2 regions of the Devosia sp. MDV22-iso42 genome follow, and region 1 is predicted to be linked to the other one. Evidence: predicted binding sites of a transcription regulator. Region 1 holds the regulator's gene; the other holds the start of a gene.
The links. The regulator PhoB, encoded in region 1, activates phosphate uptake and scavenging genes when phosphate is short. The targets are predictions, from matches to a motif close to TGTCATNNANCTGTCAT.
Positions count from the first base shown of each region.

Region 1 (3,405 bases):
CAGAAGCCCAATCCCTTCCCCAAGTCCATCTACGACAACGTCGCCTATGGCCCCAAGATCCACGGCCTCGCGCGCTCCAAGACCGATCTCGACGAAATGGTCGTCTCCTCGCTGCGCAAGGCAGGCCTCTTCGAAGAGGTCAAGGACCGCCTGCAGGAGCCCGGCACCAGCCTCTCGGGTGGTCAGCAGCAGCGCCTGTGCATCGCCCGCGCCATCGCCGTCGGTCCCCAGGTCATCCTGATGGATGAGCCCTGCTCGGCCCTCGACCCGATCGCCACCGCCATCATCGAGGAACTGATCGACGAGCTGCGCGAAAACTACACCATCGTCATCGTCACCCACTCCATGCAGCAGGCCGCCCGCGTCAGCCAGCGCACGGCCTTCTTCCACCTGGGCAACCTGATCGAGGAAGGTGTCACCGAGGACATCTTCACAAACCCGGCGCACAAGCAGACCCAGGATTACATCATGGGCCGCATCGGCTAGTCCGGCCGCCCGCTCAAATGCGCGAACCGGCCCCGGCCGGTTCCCCGCCCCCAGGTTCAGAGGAACACCATGGCCCCCGATCATATCGTCTCGTCCTACAATGACGAACTCGTCGCCCTCGCCCAGACCATTGCCGAGATGGGTGGCCAGGTTGAAGTGGCCATCGAGAATGGCACCAAGGCCCTGCTCAAGCTCGATCGCGAGCTGGCGGACCTCACCATCATCGCCGATCAGCGCATCGACGACATGCAGCGCAAGATCGACGACATGGCCGTCTCCATGATCGCCCGCCGCCAGCCCATGGCCTCGGACCTGCGCTCCATCATCACGGCCATCCACGTCGCTTCCGATCTCGAGCGCGTCGGCGACATGGCCAAGCAGCTGGCCCGCCGCTCGCTCAAGATCGAGGGGCTCACCCTGCAGCCCACCTTCTACAACGGCGTGCGCAACATGACCGCCCTGGTGCTGCGCCAGATCAAGGAATCGCTGGACGCCTATTCCAACCGCGATGCCGAGGGCGCCATCCAGGTCTGCAACCGCGATGACGAGGTGGATGCCATGTACACCTCCCTGTTCCGCGAACTGCTCACCTACATGATGGAAGATCCGCGCAACATCACCCCCTGCACCCATCTGCTGTTCTGCGCCAAGAGCCTGGAACGCATTGGCGACCACGCCACCAATATCGCCGAACGTGCCTATTACCTGCAGACCGGCAAGCAGCTTTCGAGCGATGTCGAAGAACTGCAGCGCACGCAGATCAAGGCGTAGAGCAAATGCCGGCCACCATTCTCGTCGTCGAGGACGAAGGCGATATCGCCATCCTCCTGCGTTACAATCTCGAGGCCGAGGGCTTCCGCGTCGTGACCGCCGAAACCGGCGACGAGGCCCAGCATGCCATCCAGGACAAGCTGCCCGATCTGATCCTGCTCGACTGGATGCTGCCCGAAATCTCCGGCATCGAGCTGTGCCGGCGCCTGCGCGCCCGCGAGGAAACCGCCCGCGTGCCCATCATCATGCTCACCGCCCGCGGTGAGGAGGAAGAGCGCGTCCGGGGTCTCGCCACCGGCGCCGACGACTATGTGGTCAAGCCCTTCTCGGTGCCCGAACTGATCGCCCGCATCCACGCGCTGCTGCGCCGCGCCAATCCAAACCTGGTCACCGCCGCGCTCAAGGTCGGCGATCTCGAGCTCGACCGCACCACCCACCGGGTCCGCCGCGCCGCCCGCGACGTCCATCTCGGCCCCACCGAATACCGCCTGCTCGAATATCTGATGCGCCATCCCGGTCGCGTCTACTCCCGCGAACAGCTCCTCGATGGCGTCTGGGGCAATGACGTCTATGTCGACGAGCGCACCGTCGACGTCCATATCGGCCGCCTCCGCCGCGCCATCAATCGCGGCCGCGAAACCGACCCCATCCGCACCGTCCGCGGCGCCGGCTACGCCTTCGACGAAAGATTCGCCCAGGTCGCCTGAGACCCCTCGCCCCCACCCAGCCTCCCCCTGGAGGGGAGGAACAGCGCAGTGCTTGCCTGAATTGGTACCCCAACCGCGATGGGTCTCTCCCCCTTCAGGGAGAGGCTGGGTGAGGGCTTCCCTCATGGCAGGCACGGCAGGTGCATTCCCCCTCACACCTCTGGCGTATCGCGCAGCGGCATGTCGTCGTCCAGCCGCACCGTCTGCCGTTCGATCATCCGGTGCACGCGCGGCGGGCCGTCGCCGCGGTGCAGGCCGCGCAGCAGCTCGGTATTTTCCGCATCGGCCTTGGTGCGCCGCAGATTGTGCCGCACATAGTCGATCCAGGTCGGCACGTGATAGCTCTCCACCCAGAGTTCAGGCTGTTCCAGGTCGCGCAGCAGGGCCCATTGCCGCGCCCCGTCGCGGATGCGGATGCGCCGGCGGTCGGCCATCAGCGCCAGGAAGCGCGGGATGTCGGCCTGCTCGATGCGATAGTCGATCATCACCATGATCGGCCCGCTGCGCGCCCGCAGGTTGAGCTTGAGAATGGGCTCGTTGAAGGTGCCCAGCGGATTGAGGTCGCGCGAATTGAACTGCGGCAGCGGCAGCCGCAGCCCCACCGCTGCACAGACCAGCAGCACCCAGCCCGCCATGGCCAGCGCCCAGTCCGGCCCGAAGGCATCGGCGCTGAGGCCCCAGATCCAGCTGCCGGCCGCCATGCCGCCAAAGGTCGCCGTCTGGTACAGCGACAGGGCCCGCCCCACCACCCAGCGCGGCGCGGACAGCTGGATGGAGACGTTGAACAGCGACAGCGCCAGCACCCAACAGGCGCCCGCCGGCAGCAGCACGAAATGGCTCAGCAGCGGATCACGGCTGAAGCCCAGGCCGGCGCAGCTGATGGCAAAGCCGATGCACGCCGCCCGCACGATGATTTCATTGCTGTAGCGCTCGCGCACCCGGCCATTGAGAAAGGCCCCGCCGATCGCGCCCAGCCCGAAGCAGCCCAGCAGCGTGCCATAGGCCAGCGCGCCGCCGCCGACATATTCGGCCGCCACCGAGGGCAGCAGCGCCAGCACGGCAATCGCCGCCAGCCCGAACAGGAAGCCGCGCAGCAGCACGGTGGTCAGGTTGGGCGACAGCGACACATAGCGGATGCCCGCCCACATGGCGCTGCCGAATTTCTCGCGCGGCAGGCGGTTGGGCACGCGTTCGGGCTTCCAGCGCCCCAGCGCCAGCAGCAGCGGCCCATAGGACAGCGCATTGACCGCAAAGGCGGCACCCGCGCCGGCCAGGGCCACGATCAGCCCGCCCACCGCCGGGCCGACGCTGCGCATCATGTTGAAACCCATCGAGTTGAGCGTCACCGCGCCGGGCAGTTCCTCCCGCGGCACGATATCGCCCATCGAGGCCTGCCAGGACGGGTTGAACAGCGCCGTGCCGCAGCCGATCAGAAAGGTGA
Region 1 is NZ_JBZVWR010000012.1:291,412-294,816, reverse strand. Features, by position in the region: gene pstB (phosphate ABC transporter ATP-binding protein PstB) at 1-486, shown strand, start outside; gene phoU (phosphate signaling complex protein PhoU) at 556-1,257, shown strand; gene phoB (phosphate regulon transcriptional regulator PhoB) at 1,263-1,964, shown strand; gene AC4NN3_RS16315 (MFS transporter) at 2,117-3,405, opposite strand, start outside.

Region 2 (3,405 bases), on a different contig from region 1:
CAGCAGCACGAACTCCACATAGTGCCAGGCGATGGCGCGGCCGGAATAGCCAATGGCCTTGAGCAGGCCGATCTGCTCGCGCTCGAGGGCGATCAGGCGCGTCAGCGTCATGTTGACGAGAAAGGCCGCCACGAGCAGGAAGACCGGCGGCAACACCTCGCTCATCGAGCGCAGTTGTTGCAGTTCGGCGTCCAGATAGGCATGGGAGGTGAGCTGGTCGCGGCCATGGGCGCCCTGCGCGCCATAGGGATCGAGCAGTTGATCGAGCCCGGTGATCACCGCCTCCTCGGACGTGCCGGGCGCGAGCTGGACCGAGACGGCGTTGAAGGCGCCGCCCAGCTCATAGGCCGCTGCCAGCGTGCGCTCGGGCACCCAGAGGATGCCGAAGCGTCCGCTATTGGGCGTCATCTCGCCGGGGGCGATGGCGTAAAGATAGTCTGGCGCCAGCGCTATGCCGGTGATCGTCACCGTGCGCCAGGCGCCGTTGACGACGACGCCGAACCGGGAGCCCTCGCGAAAGCCATGCGCCTGGGCAAAGATCTCGCTGACCACCGCCTCCATGTGGTTGGCGGCCTCCGGCAGTCGCCCGCTGCGCAGATAGAGGCGATTGAGCGTTCCTGCCTGTTGCGAGGGCAGCGAAATCAGGCGCACGGATGCGGGTTGCTCCAACCCCTCGATATCGGCCAGCGCGATCTTGGCGATGCGGCTGTCGACGGCCAGGACGCCGTCCATGGCGCCGATCTTTGCCAGCATGGAGCGGGGCGCCCGGGTAACGGTGGCGAAGACATGGGCGAGGTGATGGCTCTGATAATAGGCCTCGCGCGTGCGCTCGAGCGACTGATAGGTGCCGATGCCGATCAGCAGCGTAGCAACGCCGGCTGCCATGACCAGGGCGATGGCGAGCACCTGTGCCCACAAGCGCACGAGCTCGCGCAACAGCTTGCGGTGCAGGGCATGGAGGCCGCTCACCAGCGCACCGAGGCGGCCGGCTGGCGCTCGGCATTGGTGTCGATGGCCGCGATCCGGCCGTCGGCAAAACTGACGACGCGATGGGCAATGGTGCGGATGGCCGCGTTATGGGTAATCACCAGCGTGGTGGTCCCCAGCTCGGCATTGATCCGGGTGAGGGCTTCCAGCACGACAATGCCGGTCTTGGAGTCCAGCGCGCCGGTCGGCTCGTCGCAGAGCAGGACGTCGGGTCGCTTGGCGATGGCCCGGGCAATGGCGACGCGCTGCTGTTCGCCCCCGGAGAGCTGGGCCGGAAAGTGGTCCATCCGGTCGGCCATGTCCACCATGGCCAGCGCCTCTGCCGGCGCCATCGGATGGGCGGCGATTTCGGTGACCAGCTGCACGTTTTCCCGGGCCGTCAGGCTGGGGACCAGATTGTAGAACTGGAAGACGAAGCCGACATGGCGGCGGCGGTAGCGGGTCAGGCCTGTGTCGTCGGCGCCGGTGATCTGCCAGTCGCGAAACCAGGCCTGGCCCGACGTGGCCGTATCGAGGCCGCCGATGAGGTTGAGAAAGGTCGATTTGCCCGACCCCGAGGGCCCCAGAATGACGACGAATTCCCCGCTGGCAGCAACGAAGTCGACCCCGTCCAGGGCGACGACCTGAGCGTCCCCGGCCGCATAGGCCTTGGTGAGCTTGTTGACCCGGAGCAGGTCCGAACGGGTGGGCGAGGCGCTGTCCATGACAAAAATCTAGCAGGACGTCATGGTCACGCGTTGATTTCGGTCAAGTCGCGCGGCGCGTCGTGCCTGATCCGGTATGACCATGCCTGGCGTAAGGCGGTTCCGATAGGCTCGGAAGGGCCTCTACGCTTTGGTTCGGCACTGCCCATGGCGACCTCGCGCATTTCGTCATTGGCCTGTCATCCGCCGGGGCTAGGGTCCAACTCATCCGAATGAGTGAAGCGGGCCTTTATGCATAGTCGAGGGCAGACGTGGGAAACCACGCGGGACAAGATCAGCGAAGAAATCGCGGCGGGCCATTTGCCGCCGGACAGTCGGCTGCCGTCGGAGCCGGAGCTGTGCGTTCTCTATAACACTCGCCGGCATTCCTTGCGACGGGCGCTGGCAGCGCTGGTGGCTGAGGGCAAGCTGCGCGTCGAACATGGCCGCGGCACCTTTGTCGAGCGGGCGTCGCTGATCAACTATGTCATCGGGCCGCGGACCCGTTTCCGTGAAAACCTCATGGCGCAGGGTCTCACCGCCTCCGGCCAGGCGATCTTGGAAATGCAGATACCGGCCGGCGCGCGCATTGCTGCGGCGCTCGGTTTGACGCCCGGTGCACTGGTCACCGCACGGTCTTGGCGCGGCTTCGCGAATGACCTGCCGATCAGCCTGGGCTGGTCCTATCACGATGTTGCCCGTTTCCCCGATATTGCCGAACGCCGCAAGGCAAACCCCTCGATCACCGCCATCTACAAGACCTATGGCATCGATGACTATCGTCGGCAGAGCACGACGATCTTTACCCGCCTTGCCAACCCGCACGAGACGTCCCTGCTGATGATGCGGCCGGGGCAGTCGGTCCTAATCGTGCAGAAGGTCGACGTCGACCTCGCAGGCAAGCCGATCGGCTTTTCCGAGGCGGCCTGGGCCGGCGATCGCGTGCAATTCACCTTCGAGAACGCCCCCACGGGCGAAGTGGTCAGCGAAAGGACCGATGATGTTCAATGAAGCCAGCGGCCCTGGGCCGGAACGGGTGGGCCATGCCGAAGCCCTGGGCATTCTGGCACGCGCGCGGCCTGCGCCACTCAAGGCCTTGGCCGAGACCCTGCTTGAGCCACTGGGTGATATCACGGTCATCACCAACCGCACCGGGCTGGTCATGCTGCCCATGCGTGACACGGTAGAAAATGTCGATTTTCACCTCGGCGAGGTGCTGGTGAGCGAGGCCCATATTGCCGATGCCGCGGGCCGCGTCGGCTACGGCATGATCACCGCCCGGGACCTCGAGCGCGCCATGGCCATGGCCGTGGTCGATCTGGCGCTCGCCGCCGGCGTAGAGACCGACGCGGTTCGCCGCTTCCTTGACAGCGAATGCGAGCACCAGGCCGCGCTCGACGCGGTGCTGATGCGCCGGGTCGAGGCGACTCGCGTCGAGATGGAGACATTCTGATGCTGACCGTAGCCCCGCCCGATGCCGTTGAGGCGCGTGCCAATGCCACCTTTGAAGCGCTGATGTGGTCGATGGCCCGTCCCGGGGAGATCCGCGAATTGCCCGAGGCCGGCCTGACCGCCATTGTCGATGCCCTGATCGATCGCGAATGCGTAGCCTATGCCGACGATGCGGCATTGACCCGGCAGATCGCCGAGACCGGTGCAATTGCCGGTGAGTTGGACCAGGCCGACCATCTGTTCCTGCAAAGCCTTGATGGCGCCGCCGATGCACTGGCCGCCA
Region 2 is NZ_JBZVWR010000006.1:10,485-13,889, forward strand. Features, by position in the region: gene AC4NN3_RS01715 (ABC transporter permease) at 1-969, opposite strand, end outside; gene AC4NN3_RS01720 (ABC transporter ATP-binding protein) at 966-1,691, opposite strand; gene phnF (phosphonate metabolism transcriptional regulator PhnF) at 1,908-2,681, shown strand; gene AC4NN3_RS01730 (phosphonate C-P lyase system protein PhnG) at 2,668-3,123, shown strand; gene phnH (phosphonate C-P lyase system protein PhnH) at 3,123-3,405, shown strand, end outside.
Region 2: a site for PhoB is predicted at 1,858-1,874, ahead of phnF (phosphonate metabolism transcriptional regulator PhnF). Genes of this name have one in related genera too.